Regions from separate parts of the Vibrio alfacsensis genome, predicted to be linked through region 3. Evidence: predicted binding sites of a transcription regulator. Region 3 holds the regulator's gene; each other region holds the start of a gene.
The links. Region 3 encodes CRP, which controls carbon source genes, mostly activating them, when cyclic AMP is high. Its sites were predicted from a motif close to TGTGANNNNNNTCACA; they were not measured.

Region 1 (5,352 bases), on a different replicon from region 3:
AACATCGAAGATAGCATTAGTATCTAGCTCGATACCCATGTTATCTAGAACCCAATCAGCAAGACGCTGTTTGTTTTCTTTCTTAACAGCCATGAATTCTTTTTGGAATTTCGCGTCTGTTGCGTATTTAGCAATGCCCTCTAATTGCTCAAGTTTTGCTGGCCACTCAGAACCGATCTTGTCAGTGATTAGCTGAGAAAGACCTGGGTTACAGAACTTCAACCAACGACGTGGCGTGATACCGTTCGTTACGTTGTGTAGACGAGTTGGGTACATTTCGTGGAACTCTGGGAATAGGTCTTTCTTAACCAATTCAGAGTGAAGTGCTGCTACGCCGTTTACTGCGTAAGAGCCGATTACACATAGGTTTGCCATGCGAACCATGCGGTTGAAACCTTCTTGGATGATAGAAAGCTTCGCTTGCTTCTCGCCGTCACCAGGCCACATCTTACGAACATCTTGTAGGAAGCGGTGGTTGATTTCAAAGATGATTTCCATGTGACGTGGAAGTAGACGCTGGATTAGCGACTCTGGCCATGTCTCTAGTGCTTCTGGAAGTAGCGTGTGGTTGGTGTACGCAAATGTCTGAGAGCTGATTTCCCATGCTGCTTCCCAAGTCAGACCTTTTTCATCCATTAGGATGCGCATTAGCTCAGGGATAGCAATTGTTGGGTGCGTATCGTTAAGCTGGATAGTCTCTTGCTTCGGTAGATCCGCTAGCGAGTAGCCTGCCGCTTCGTGGCGACGTAGGATATCGCGTACCGATGCTGCTGAGTGGAAGTACTGTTGCATTAGACGCAGTGTTTTACCTTTTTCGTGGTTATCGTTCGGGTAAAGCACTTTCGTGATGTTACCTGCATCGATCAACGCGTGTTGCGCTTCGAAGTAATCACCATTGTTAAAGCTCGCTAGTGAGAATGGTGCAATTGCCTGACATTCCCAAAGACGCAGAGGGTAAACCGTATCTGATTCGTAACCGACGATAGGTAGATCCCAAGGCATTGCTTTTACAGACATGCCAGGAACCCATTTACGAACTTCTTTACCGTTCTCGTTGACCACTTCAACGTGACCGTAGAAACCGATTTCTTGTGCTAGTTCTGGACGAGCAATTTCCCAAGGGTAACCCTCAACACCGCGCCACGCGTCTGGTGCTTCTTGTTGGCGACCATCTTTGAAAGACTGCTTAAATAGACCGTATTCGTAATGCAGGCCGTAACCGACTGTTGGGAATTCTTGCGCTGCACATGAATCCATGAAACACGCCGCTAGACGACCTAGACCACCGTTACCCAATGATGGGTCACGCTCTTCTTCTAGAAGGTCTGTTAGGTTGTAGCCAAGTTCAGCCATTGCTTCAGTGATCTCTTCATAAAGACCCATGCTGATTAGGTTGTTACCCGTCAAACGACCGATTAGGAATTCTAGAGAAAGGTAGTTAACACTTTTCGCATTCTTGATGCGAGGATCTTCTTCTGTAGCAAGCAAGTCACAAGTCGTGAATTCTGCCAGTGCGCGACCCATTGCTAGGTACCATGCGCGGCTGTCTGCATTTTCAATCGTGTGTGCATAAGTTACCGATAGATGCTTCTTCACACTCTCTTGGAACGACTTCTTATCAAATTGTTTTTGTTGAGTAGGTTTCATTAAGAAATTCTCACGTCATTTAGTAATTCATCTGCCATACATCGTGCATTTCCCACTGTGAATAAACATCCTCCTATTTCTCATCCTTTGTGGGAGGAGGACGGAGGGCGTAGAGGGGAAAAGCCTGTAAAGTTAGTGATCCAAATCTCAACAAGACTCCTCTGAGCACATTTCTTAGTGATTCGGATCACAGTGAACTCAGAGAAAGACTAAATTTTGTTCATGACGTTTTTTATTTTCCTTTTTTAATCTTGTGTAAAAAGTGTCTCATTGATCACATTTCAATTTCTAACATCCATAAATTTTTCGTCATAGATGTGCAACTCATTCTACATCAAATCAATACTTGCGATGTTAAAGTGACCAATATCACAAATACAGGGCGTAGTTGGTGGCATTTTCAGCAACTCTTGAGAATTAGGAAGTGGATCAAAGTCAGAGGCAATTCTGATGTCGTAACATCCAAAGCGACTCAAGACGCTGTACAATTTTCACACAGAACAAATTTAATCTTGTGAGTCTCTTTTAAGTTTCGCTAGCTCAAAAAATTAAGGACAGAATAAATAATGTGGATTCCATCTAAACTGACTCGTCCAGGTCGCCTACATAATGCAATCGTACGACCGCGAGTATTGGACTTACTACAACAAGCGCCTTACTACAAATTAGTACTATTCCGCTCGCCTGCTGGTTACGGAAAAACCACCATGGCAGCTCAGTGGTTATCAGATAAGCCCAATGTGGGCTGGTATAGCATTGACGACAGTGATAACGACGGTTTTCGCTTCGTAAACTACCTACTGCAAGCATTGAATAAAGCCACAAACTACAACTGCTCAAATGCGCAAAAGCTTGCTGAAAAGCGTCAGTTCTCTTCATTACGATCATTATTTAGCGAAGTTTTCGCTGAAATGTCCGACTTTCAACACGAGTGTTATGTTGTATTGGATGATTACCATTTGGTCACCAACGACGAAATTCATGAGTCCATGCGATTTTTCTTAAAGCACATGCCCGATAACCTAACGGTGGTAGTAACAAGTCGTGCGGCGCCACCACTTGGCACTGCAAACTTGCGTGTCCGTGATTTAATGATCGAAATCGGCAATGAAATGTTGGCATTCGATACAGAAGAAACGACGCGCTTTTTTAATCAGCGCATCGCCGATGGTATCGATGAAGACATGGCAAACAATCTACGCACCTATGTCGAGGGTTGGCCGTCTGCGTTACAGTTGATAGCACTTCAAGCACAACATCAAAATCGCACCTTAGCGCAAACCGTCGAATCAGTTTCTCAATTTAATCACGCGCATTTATGGGATTACTTGGTCGAAGAAGTCTTTGATTTACTCGACAACGAAACGCGCCACTTTTTAATGCAAGTGTCTGTTCTCGATCACTTTAATGACGAACTCGTATTCGCTTTGACTCAACGCGAAGATGCGCTAGGAATGATTGAGTCGCTAAACCGTTATGGTTTGTTTATCTATCCTCTAGAGGGAGAGCAGAACTGGTTCCGCTTCCACAATTTGTTTGGTGAGTTCTTATCACACGAACGTTTAGCCCGCATTCCACAACAAGAAAAAGATTTACACCGCAATGCTGCGGTCGCTTGGCTAAAACAAAAATCACCCCACCAAGCTATTCACCATGCGCAAAAGTCGAGCGATACCGATTTGATCGTGGAAATTCTAAACGAATTTGGTTGGAAGATGTTTAACCAAGGTGAGCTAACCACCCTCGAAGAAGCGATCAATCAACTGGATAGAGAACTGTTATTCAGCCACCCTAAGCTGTCCATGTTACGTGCATGGTTGGCGCAAAGCCAACACCGCTACAATCAAGTTGGAGAGCTACTAGCGGAGGCAGAAGAAGAGCATCAAAAACGTAATATTGAACTCGATTCAGGTTATCAAGGTCAAGCGAATGCGCTACTCGCTCAGGTTGCTATCAACAGTAACCAACCAGAGCGCGCGTTGGAATTGGCCGAACTGGCACTCAGCCAATTGGATCCCACCGTATATCGTAGCCGCATTGTCGCGACCTCTGTTGTGGGAGAAGTAAACCACGTACTCGGAAAACTCGATCGCGCCCTGCCAATGATGCAGCAAACAGAAAAACTTGCTCGTCAATACCAAGTTTACCATCAAGCTCTGTGGGCAATTCTGCAACAAAGCGAAATCATGATTGCACAAGGTTACGTTCAAGCAGCATACGAACTGCAAGATTCTGCATTCCGCCTTATCGAAGATCAGCAATTACAACATGTTCCTCTTCATGAGTTCTTACTGCGTATTCGTGCACAAGTGCTCTGGTGCTGGAATCGTTTGGATGAAGCGGAAGAATGTGCATACAAAGGGTTACAAATTCTTGAAAACCACTCTCCTAGTAAGCATTTACACAGTTACTCAATGCTTGCACGCATTGCAATTGGTCGAGGAGAGTTGGACAAAGCGGGTAAGTTTATCGAACATATCCAACATTTGATGAAGCAGTCCATTTACCACGTCGATTGGACAGCAAACGCATCCCTTTCATTGATATTGTTCTGGCAAGCACGCGGAAATACTGAAGCCATTCAAGAATGGTTAGACACTGCTGTTCGCCCCGAATCCGCTTGCAACCACTTTCAACAATTGCAATGGCGCAATATTGTGCGCGCTCACATCAACTTGGGTCAGTACGATGAAGCTCGTCAAGCACTTACATTCTTGAAAAGTGAAGCGCACCGAACCAGTTTGATTACCGATACCAACCGAAACCTTGTCGTAGAAGCGGTATTTGCAGCCCGTCAAAAAGATGAAGAGCAAGCCAAAGCGCTACTAAAAGAAGCATTAGTGATGACGAACCAAACCGGAATGGTCGGCAACTTCTTAATTGATGGAGCAACGATTGGTAGCTTATTAGAAAAACTCAGCCTGCGTCATGAGCTCGGCGATCTTGAACGTCACCGTGCACAGCAATTGATGAAAGACATCTCATCGAACCAACGCAGCCGCTCTATTCACTTTGATGAAGACTTCATCGAGAAATTGGTTAACCACCCGAATGTGCCAGAGCTCGTGCGCACGAGCCCATTGACTCAACGTGAATGGCAAGTCCTTGGATTGATTTACTCTGGCTTTAGCAACGAGCAGATAGCTCAAGAGCTTGATGTCGCGGGAACCACGATCAAAACGCATATTCGCAATCTGTATCAAAAACTGAATATCGCAAATCGTAAAGAAGCGATCGTTACAGCGGAGAATTTATTGCAATTAATGGGTTATTAAACGCGATGAAATCATCATTAACTTAAGCAAGTAGCCTTACTTGTAATATGGCCTTTAGATAAGGGTTGGCGTTATGCGTCGGCCCTTTTTTATAAAAGAGTGCAAATTGCAAAACTGGTAAAAAACATTTTACATATGTTTCACTTTTATTTTCGACACGTCATTATTCAAATCATAACTGTGTGCCAAAAGCCTAAATACGCTTTGAAAGCACTATTTTAATCTAACATGAATATACAAAAGGCAAAAAAATAGCCAATCGCAACAATCGCGATTGGCTTATGTATGATGTGAACAATGTATATTCACTAACAACGTCAGTTGGCTAGGTGACCCTCGGCTTAAGAAGGGTCGACAAGAATTATGCATTAACCATGCCAATATTGGAAGTATTATTTTTGGGCACTAGATCTCATATCAGTGACGCTGC
Region 2 (5,352 bases), 470 kb from region 3:
GCATCTGAGCTATTAGAGCTGTTAGAAACGCCTGCTATTTTGAAGCGATTTGATCTCAGTGAAGATGACTTCTTACAAGCGAAACGTTGGGTGGAAGAGTCGGGTGTTCGCTGGGGATTAGATGCGAATACAGGCTGTGAATTTGAATTGCCAGAAACCCGCCAAAACACATGGCAATTTGGTATCCAGCGTATGTTATTAGGTTACGCAATGCCAGAATCTTCCGGTTTGTTTGAAGCGCAAGAGGGTAGTCTCTCGCCATACAACGAAGTGCAAGGTATGGGCGCAGAACTTGCCGGCAAGTTAGCCCATTTTATTCAACAAATTAGCCAGTATCGCAGCAAACTTTCCCATGTTCAGTCGATTGATGCATGGCGTGAAACCTTGGTGGCGATGTTGGATAGCTTCTTCTCTGTTGAGCTGGAGGGGGAAATGGCGCTCAAGTCCATTCGAGATACCTTAAGCCAACTGAAAGAACAGCTAACCGATGCGGCATTTGATGATGCCTTGTCGCCTTCTATTGTCAGTCAGTATCTACAAAACAAGCTGTCAGGAACACGGGTCAGCCAGCGTTTCCTTGCTGGACAAGTGAACTTCTGTACTCTGATGCCGATGCGCTCGATCCCATTTAGAACCGTGTGTCTGCTGGGTATGAACGATGGGGTCTACCCGCGCTCAATGCCACCAGAAAGTTTTGACTTAATGACAGGGCGCACGAAACCGGGCGACCGTTCACGCCGAGATGATGACCGTTACCTATTCTTAGAAGCCGTGCTGTCTGCGCAACAAAGTTTGTACATCAGTTACGTTGGGCGTTCTATTCAAGATAACACCGAGCGTGTGCCGTCCGTGTTGGTGTCTGAGTTGATGGAATATTGCCATCAGAACTATTGCCTAGATGGTGATCAAGACCAGCCAGTCGATGATTCAGGCGATAAGCTACTCAACGAGTTAGTGAATGTGCATGCAATGGTGCCATTCAGCCCAAGCGCATTCCAAGGTTCTCATTCAAGCTATGCCAAAGAGTGGATTCCAGCGGCGTTGACCCAAAGCAGTCAATGGCAAGGTCATGCACGCCGTGAGTTTAACCGCGCATTGGATAATTACTTGCTTGGTGCGACTTTCCCCATTGAGTTGGATTTGGTTGAATTGCAACGTTTCTGGCGCTTGCCAGTGCAGTATTTCTTTAACCGCCGTTTGAAAGTGATGTTCGAGCCACCATTGCCTGTGATGGAAGACGATGAGCCATTCGTTTTAGGCGGCTTAGAAAGCTACCAAATGCGTGATGAACTACTAGAAACCTTGCTCGAAACCGCCATTACCCAACCGTCCGCAAAAGCAGATGTACTCAAGCACTTTATGAGTGAGCAACGCGCACAGGGCAAATTACCGGTTGGCGCATTTGGTGATATCGAGTTTGAAACCAACCGCGTGCAAGCGGAAGAGCTGGTGGATAAGTTGGCGTTCTTATCCGGCGCACCGCAAGACGATTTAGAAATCGACCTTACCTTTGATGTGCTTGGTGAAGGAAAAAACATCCGTCTAACCGGTTGGCTAACTCAATGCTATCAGTCCGGTTTGATTCGCTACCGCAGCGGTAAAATTCGTGCGCAGGATTACCTTGCTGCATGGATTGATCATCTTGCTATGTCTGCCTCTGGTCACGCTAGAAAGACCCACGTTATCGGTTATGACCGCAAGGAAGGCGCGGTGCATTTAGTTTACCCAGCAATGGCAGATGCGGTACAAGCAAAACAACTTCTTGCTGAATTAGTACGTTTGTTTTTTGAAGGCATGACCAAACCATTGCCATACTTCCCGAAAACAGCACTGGCGTGTGTTGAGGCGGGCTTTAGTCGTGGCCACTGGGTTGATGACGAAGAGAAATCGCTGAAGAAAATGGCGGATGCATTCAATGATGGCTACATGAGTCCAGGCGAAGGAAATAACGTGTATATTTCGCGTATTTGGCCAGCTTGGAATGATGAGCTAGCGGCAGAAGTTCGCATGCTGACCGCATTGGTTCTTCAAGGCGCAAGATTGGCGGCGATGGATGCCGATGATGAAAAGTAAGTTGGATTATTTAGATAAAGAAAAGAGTAGGGTGGCCGCCAGAAAATCATTATTTTTTGTAGGGCGTTCGCTGTACGGCCACAAGGTCAGAGGGACCATGATTCTTTTGAGTGTAGCGGCCTGTAAGGCTTGGCTTATCTCGTGAGGCGCATACTAACGGTACTCCCAAATGATAACCGTGAGTGAGATCGCACAAAGGTCTAAACATTCCAACCTATTAGATAGATTAATAGAATTTTTAACGATAGATCACATTATAGGATGTGTTGATCTTTAGAAGCGATTTGCCTTTGAATATCAGCACGTTCTTGTTGAATACTTGGAGAGATTCAGCGTTATGGCGCAAATGTCAGTTCCAACTCCACTGCAAACCATGACTTTTCCATTGCATGGTGCAAGGCTAATTGAAGCATCGGCGGGTACGGGTAAAACCTTTACTATTGCGGGTTTGTACCTGCGACTCCTGTTAGGGCATGGCAGTGCCGACACAAAACATCGCGTGCCGTTGACCGTGGATCAAATTCTGGTGGTGACCTTTACCGAAGCCGCAACGGCGGAGCTGCGTGATCGTATTCGTGCTCGTATTCACGATGCGAGGATCGCATTCGCTCGCGGTCAAAGCTCAGATCCCGTTATCCAGCCTTTGCTCGAAGAAATCGAGGATCATAAACAAGCTGCTGAGATCCTATTGCAAGCCGAACGCCAAATGGATGAAGCAGCGGTCTACACCATTCACGGTTTCTGCCAACGCATGCTGACGCAAAACGCCTTTGAATCCGGTAGCCGTTTCAACAATGAGTTTGTGACGGACGAAAGCCATCTTAAAGCGCAAGTGGTTGCCGATTACTGGCGTCGCAACTTCTACCCTCTGCCATTTGCTTTGGCTGGAGAAGTGCGTCAACTCTGGGGCTCGCCATCGGATCTGCTGTATGAGATCAGCAACTACCTCACGGGTGCGCCTTTGACTCTTTCTGTTCCGGCAATGCAAGGCAGCCTTGCCGACTTGCATGAGCAAAATTTAAAGCAGATTGATGGATTGAAAGCCCAATGGCGTGATAGCCAAGATGATTTCCTCGCGCTGATTTCAGACTCTGATATCAACAAACGCAGCTACACCAAAAAGTCTCTACCGACGTGGTTAGAAGCCGTCAATGCATGGGCAGCGACAGAAACTACGGGGTATGACTATCCAGATAAGCTGGAGAAGTTCGCACAAAATGTGTTACTTGAGAAAACCCCAAAAGGCACCGCGCCGCAGCACCCTGTGTTTGAGGCGATTGAAGCTTTCCTAGCAAACCCAATCAGTTTAAAAGCGCCGCTATTAGCTCATGCGATTGAGCATTGTCGCGTGATGCTGGCAAAAGCAAAAAATCAGAAGCAATGGTTGTCATTTGATGACTTGCTGACTCAGCTTTCTGCCTCGATTGATACCGATGAAACTGCATTGCTGACAGAGCGTATACGCACGCTTTATCCGGTAGCGATGATCGACGAGTTCCAAGATACCGACCCACTGCAATACAGTATTTTCAGCCGCATTTATTTGGATAATCCTGAGTGCGGTTTGTTTATGATCGGCGACCCGAAACAGGCTATTTACGGTTTCCGTGGTGCGGATATCTTTACCTACATCAAGGCGCGTAACCAAGTTAGTGCTCACTACACGCTTGGCACTAACTGGCGCTCAAGTGCCGATATGGTATTGGCAGTGAACCAGATTTTTGCTCTACCAGATAGCCCGTTTATTTATGACTCCGACATTCCATTCCATTCCGTGGATTACAGCCCAAGTGCTGACAAACGCGTTTGGACCATGGGTGGTCAAAAGCAACCTGCACTGACTTATTGGTTGCAAGAAGCGGAGGATAAACCTCTGCCAAAAGGTGAATACCTTACCGCTATGGCAGAAGCGACAGCAAGCCAAATTCAAACTATTTTGACCGCAGCGCAACAAGGTCAAGCGTGTCTGGTCAATGGCGAGAAGCAGAAGTCAGTCAAAGCGGGCGACATTGCGGTGCTGGTACGAACGGGTAGCGAAGGTCGCATGGTCAAACAGGCGTTAGCCGACCAAGGCATTGCCAGCGTGTACCTTTCTAACCGTGATAGCGTGTTTACTAGCTCTGTCGCGCAAGACTTACAGCGTTTGCTGCAAGCGGTATTAACGCCAGAAAACGATAGAGCATTGCGTGCCAGCCTAGCATCAGAATTGTTCGCTCTGGATGCTGCTAGTTTAGACGCGCTTAATAACGACGAAACCGTATGGGAAAACGCGGTTAACGAGTTCAAAGAATACCGAAAGCTTTGGGTGCAACGTGGTGTATTACCTATGCTGCGAGCGGTGATCAGTAAACGCCATATTGCGGAGCGTCTGCTAGAAGAAGGGGCGAGCTCACAAAGCGAAAACGGTGAGCGAGTACTTACCGATTTGATGCACATTGGTGAGCTATTGCAGCAAGCGAGTAACGAATTGGACAGTGACCACGGTTTGCTGCGTTGGTTAGCGCAATCCATCAGCGATGCAGCGCACGGGCTAGGAGGCAGCGATGACCAAATTCAGCGTTTGGAATCAGAGCGTAACTTGGTGCAAATCGTCACCATTCACAAATCAAAAGGTCTGGAATATGACTTGGTTTTCTTACCATTTGTGTTTGGTTACCGAGAAGCAAGTGAAGCCAAATACTACGACGCTGAGAACGATCGGACTGTGCTTGATATCTCGGGCAATGATGCGTCGTTAAAACAGGCAGATAAAGAGCGCTTAGCTGAAGACTTGCGCCTTATCTATGTAGCGCTAACGCGTGCCGTGTATGCCTGCTTTATTGGTGCTTCACCACTACGCAATGGTCGCTCAACCAAAGAGCCAACCGGCGTTCATCACAGTGCGATTGGTTACTTGGTGCAAAATGGTCAAGAGGGCGGCATCAACGACCTGTTTGTAGGGTTGAAGAAGCAACAAGAGAATCTCGATAGCGTAGTGATTTGTGACCCTCCAAAGCAGCACGATGAGATGTATGTTGCGGAGCAAACCGAGCTGGAAGCGTTGACAGCCAAAGAGCTACAAAACCCGATTGATAGAAACTGGCGCATCACCAGTTACTCGGGCTTGGTTAAGCAAGGTTCCCATCATGCCGAGCATGACGCGACGATTGAAATCACCGGCTTTGATATCGACTCTTCAGAAGAGCAAGATGAAGCGGAGTTGGTTGAGCCAGAACGCTCTATCTTCAACTTCCCGCGTGGCGCACGTCCGGGTACTTTTCTGCACAGCTTATTTGAGGA
Region 3 (5,352 bases):
AAAGGCGATGCCGTGATCACGAAGCTGGTGGAAGCGACACGCAATATTCGTGTAGACCAACCTTTTGCAGAGCCTGCGCCATTCATGGGACCACAAATTTCGGTTGCGGCAGCCAAGTTAATTTTGGATGCACAAGCGAACTTACAAGCACTGGGTGGCGAAAGCTTGATTGAAGCAAAAGCAGGTGAAGCGGCGTTTGTTTCTCCGGGGATCATCGATGTGACGAACATTGCGGAGTTACCAGATGAAGAGTACTTCGGCCCACTGCTGCAAGTTGTACGCTACGAAGGGTTAGAAAAAGCGGTTGAGTTAGCCAACGATACGCGATTTGGTCTATCCGCAGGTCTCGTTTCAACTGACGACCAAGAGTGGGACTACTTCGTTGATCATATCAGAGCTGGCATCGTGAACCGTAATCGCCAATTAACGGGAGCAAGTGGTGATGCTCCGTTTGGCGGCCCTGGTGCGTCAGGTAATCTACGTCCAAGTGCTTATTATGCAGCGGACTACTGTGCGTACCCAATGGCATCAATGGAGGGACAAGAAACGATCTTACCTGCAACATTGAGCCCGGGTGTTAGCTTGTAATCAAGTATACGAAGCGGTGACAAAGTATTACTGCTTCTATCGGCCAGAGCTATTTACCTCATTAGAATTCAGGTAAGCGCTGGCAAACGCCAAAGGTGAGCTTAAGACTTTCCAGAGCGTGTTGACTGACTGGCACTTAATGCCACACATACCGTCACAGGTTGATGACCACTCGTTCTTAATTCTGGACAGCCTTTCGGCTGTGAACGAGTGGTCAACTTCTTCTACCTATAACTGAACATTTCGTAACAAGGAGTTGTTATGACGCCCGACCTGCTATTTGAATCGCTGTGGAAAGACTATATTCAACGTCTTTGCCCATCTGCTGCTAAAGTGCATCAACTTCTACAAGAAGATGAACCTCTTATTAATGACCATATTGCGCTGCGTACGTTTAATGTCGCTCCTCTAGGCATTGAAACGTTGGCGAAGCCATTCCTAGCGGTGGGTTACAAAGCCTGTGGTGACTACGTATTTGAAAGCAAAAAGCTGGTGGCAAAACATTTTGAGCATCCAGATCCGAAACAACCAAAAGTCTTCATCAGTGAATTGAAAGTGGATGAGTGCTCACCAGAGCTACAAGGCATTGTTCATAAACTGGTAGAGCAGGTTGATGCTTCTAAACTGACCGGCAGTGACTTTTTGTACGGCGGACGTTTGTGGGACCTTAGCTATGCTGACTTCCAAATTTTAGCGAAAGAGAGTGAATACGCTTCTTGGCTAGCGGCTCATGGTTACGGAGCTAACCACTTTACAGTGAGTGTCAATCAGCTTAATCAGTATGAAGAAGTGAAGCAGGTGAATGACTATTTGCGAGAAGCAGGCTTTATCATTAACGAAAATGGTGGTGAAGTAAAAGGCACTCCAGAAGTACTTTTAGAGCAGTCTTCTACCATGGCAGATAAAGTCCCGGTCACATTCATGGATGGGGCACAAGTCATCCCTGGTGGTTTCTATGAATTTGCGAAACGTTACCCGATGGAAAGCGGCGAACTGTACTCGGGGTTTGTTGCGGCATCAGCAGACAAAATCTTTGAGAGCACGGACAGTAAATAACACGAATCCAAGTAAAGAAAAAGCCACCCGAGGGTGGCTTTATAATTTGAACGTTATTTCGATGAGAAGTTAGTTAATGAATAAACTAACTGATTAAGAAATTAACGAGTCCCGTATACAACGATAGTTTTACCGTGTGCAGAGATTAGGTTTTGTTCTTCTAGCATTTTCAAGATACGACCAACGGTTTCACGAGAACAGCCAACAATTTGACCGATTTCTTGACGAGTGATCTTGATTTGCATGCCGTCTGGGTGAGTCATCGCATCTGGTTGTTTAGCTAGGTTCAGAAGAGTCTGAGCGATACGACCAGTTACGTCTAGGAACGCTAGGTCACCTACTTTTTGGCTAGTAACTTGAAGACGACGAGCCATCTGCGCAGAAAGGCGCATAAGGATATCTGGGTTTACTTGGATAAGTTGACGGAACTTCTTGAAAGAAATTTCTGCCACTTCACAAGGAGATTTAGCACGAACCCAAGCTGTACGCTCTTGGTCTTCTTCGAATAGGCCAAGCTCACCAATGAAGTCACCTTGGTTTAGGTAAGAAAGGATCATCTCCTTACCTTCTTCGTCCTTGATAAGAACCGCAACAGAACCTTTAACGATGTAGTACAAAGTTTCTGCTTTTTCGCCCGCGTGAATTAGCGTGCTTTTTGATGGGTACTTATGAATGTGACAGTGTGAAAGAAACCATTCTAATGTTGGGTCGGTTTGAGGTTTACCTAGAACCATAATATCTCACTTCCTCTGCAGGGTACGCTTGCGCTATCCATATTTTAGCTCAGCCTGAATTGGCCTACTAGAATAAGAGCACTTTTTCTATGCTGCAAGCTCTCTTATGTTTCGGTTAGAAATAGTATCCTTTTTCTAAAACGATTTCTTGATTTTAATCGTGCCATGGCGGAGATTTTGTAAGCAAAACTGTGCACATGATCACGGTATGAAAAGTAAACACCTTAATACGGACGTTTCTACCCGATTTTTCCCGTTTCGATGAGTTGTTGCAGTATTGGCCTAACAATGAGCTCCATAGCAAAGCTCATTTTACCACCAGGCACCACAATGGTGTTATGGCGTGACATAAATGAGCCATCAATCATCGCCAATAGGTACGGGAAGTCGACATTCTTAATTCCGCGCAGGCGAATCACAACGAAACTTTCATCTAGGCTTGGGATCCCTTTTGCGTTTAGCGGGTTGGATGTGTCCACCGTCGGTACGCGCTGGAAGTTGATGTGAGTGCGAGAAAATTGTGGGGTAATGTAGTTTAAGTAGTCGTCCATAGAACGCACAATGGAGTCCATTACAGCCTCACGTGAGTGTCCGCGATCACGGGTGTCACGGACGAATTTTTGAATCCATTCCAAGTTTACGATAGGGACCATGCCAATCAAAAAATCGACATGTTGAGCAACGTCTACTTCGCCATCCACCACGCCGCCATGCAACCCCTCATAGAACAAGACGTCACTGTTTTCGGGTAAGTCTTGCCACGGTGTGAAAGTGCCAGGCATTTGATTGTAAGGCACCGCCTCATCAAAGGTGTGCAGGTATCGGCGTACGCTGCCCGTGCCCTCTGCACCAAATTGGCGGAAAAATGATTCTAGGCCGGGAAAGTCATTGGCTTGAGGACCAAAGTAGCTGATGTGCTTGCCTTGCTCTCGAGCTTTGCGGATTTCGACATCCATTTCTGGACGAGTAAAACGGTGAAAGCTATCACCCTCCACCCATGCAGGTTTGATGTTCATCATATTGAACATCTTACGGAAAGCTTCGGATGTAGTTGTAGTGCCGGCACCGGACGAACCAGTAACCGCAATGATTGGATGTTTCGCTGACATGACAAACCTTGTCGAAAAATACTTACCTGTAATGTGCAGCATACGAATATGCTGCACGGTCGAAATCCCACTATAGCATGTAACAAGCCGTTGTCATCGAGAGGGATTCAGCAAAAATGTGAGAGGTCTAAAACTTTGCTTTTAGCTGTATATCAACCGTTTCATGAAGCTCTGAAAAGACGATGACTGCTTCGCCTTTCTCTAGTTGCAGCTTCACTTGTTCGATTTTGTCTTGTAACGAAATTTCTACCGCACCATAGTCTGTCCCCTCACGGAGAACGAATTCACGGATCAGGTTTTCTAGTGTATCTGGCGCGATGTCTTGCCATGGAATGATCATAAATACCTCAAACTTTTATGACGGTTAGGGCTATTTGCCTCAGTTAGTTTACAAGGTTCGTGATGCGGATACAGCAGAAAGGTACTCGGAAGAGATGCTTTCATAATAGGCCGGCAAGGCCTCTTCTAACCAAAACTTAGGTTTTAAGGCGGTCCCAGTTAGAAAACCCACATGCCCACCATGCTCATACAGGCGATAATCAATATTGTCAGGCAGTACAAACTTTGGAATGACATCGTCGGTCATAAAGGGATCATCTTTTGCGTGAATGATCAGTGTCGGTAAAGTGATTTGTTGCAGCTTACTGAGGCCAGAGCACTGTTCATAATAATCTTGAGCATCCTTAAACCCATGCAGAGGCGCCGTGATGAGATCATCAAATTCATATAAGCGAGTGACTCGTTTGATCGAGCTGTAAGAAAGGGCAAGCTCACCTTGGATCAAATCATGCTTTTGTAGCGCATTACGTTTGAGTGAGGAAAGCAAGTAACGTTTGTAAACTTTAGAAAAGCCTTGCTCAATACGATTGGCACATGCAGCCAAATCTAACGGTGCAGATACGATGGTCGCGGCACTTAAAATTGGGTCGTCTTTGTATTGTGCCAAGTAGTTTGCCAGCATGTTGCCACCAAGAGAAATGCCAACCGCAACTTTTGGGTTGTTTGGAAACTGTTTATTTAGATATTCTAGGAAGAAGCGAGCATCCGTGACTTCGCCTGAATGGTAAGCTCGTGCTTTTTTATTCGGTTTTCCACTACAGCCACGAAAGTGCATCATGACAGACAGCCATCCTGACCGAGAAAATGCATTCATCAGCCCATTTGCATAGGGGCTATAAAAACATCCCTCTAAGCCATGGAACAAAACGAAGATAGGCTTGTTTTGGCTCATATCCATGCGTTCAGACCATGCTAAATCAAGAAAGTCCCCATCAGGCGTATCGAGAGTCTGCCAAACGGGTGTAAACAAGGCTTTTTTACGAATGAATCGTGGTAATAAGGTTTGAAGGTGTGGGTTCTTAATCCCAGCTGCTGCGAAAAATTGTGTCATACCTAACTGCTCTTATATGGTCCTTCGTATTCGCTGAAGAACTTATTAATATAATTCTTTATAGCTTTAGTATAGATATATTGCGGGGTTATGGGCGATATTATAGGGGATGGTTATCAGGAAATGGCATTGAAAACGCGTGTTGTAGGTGCTCCCCCCCAAGTTGACGGCAGTATCTTAGTGTCAGTGGTTCACCATCGTTATTCACCAGTGTAAGAGAATTAATACAATCCACAAGATCCGATTGTTGCTGCTTTTCTAGCTGTAACTCAAACTGTAATGCTTCACGATACAAAGCATCATTGACTTGTAATTTGAGGTGGCGACGTAATTCGCGATAAGAGCTGAGGAGCGTTTCACTGCGCATTATGCAGCCTTGAAGGATTGGCCAATCTTGTTCTAGGAAAATGACCTGCTGCTCATCAAGCCATTTGAGCAGCAGTAATAAGTTCACGTTACCGTGGTAGTTGTTCTG

Region 1: malT (HTH-type transcriptional regulator MalT) is a predicted target of CRP. The motif match lies at 2,006-2,021, and genes of this name have one in related genera.
Region 2: recB (exodeoxyribonuclease V subunit beta) is a predicted target of CRP. The motif match lies at 2,251-2,266, and genes of this name have one in related genera.

Annotation. Positions count from the first base shown of each region.
Region 1 covers NZ_AP024166.1:1,352,744-1,358,095, forward strand. Annotated here, with positions in the region: gene VA249_RS20610 (glycogen/starch/alpha-glucan phosphorylase) at 1-1,647, opposite strand, end outside; gene malT (HTH-type transcriptional regulator MalT) at 2,214-4,922, shown strand.
Region 2 covers NZ_AP024165.1:2,384,399-2,389,750, reverse strand. Annotated here, with positions in the region: gene recC (exodeoxyribonuclease V subunit gamma) at 1-2,073, shown strand, start outside; gene recB (exodeoxyribonuclease V subunit beta) at 2,411-5,352, shown strand, end outside.
Region 3 covers NZ_AP024165.1:2,854,751-2,860,102, reverse strand. Annotated here, with positions in the region: gene astD (succinylglutamate-semialdehyde dehydrogenase) at 1-588, shown strand, start outside; gene VA249_RS13175 (DUF1338 domain-containing protein) at 850-1,644, shown strand; gene crp (cAMP-activated global transcriptional regulator CRP) at 1,746-2,378, opposite strand; gene VA249_RS13165 (phosphoribulokinase) at 2,618-3,487, opposite strand; gene VA249_RS13160 (YheU family protein) at 3,615-3,827, opposite strand; gene VA249_RS13155 (hydrolase) at 3,876-4,877, opposite strand; gene VA249_RS13150 (TIGR02444 family protein) at 4,978-5,352, opposite strand, start outside.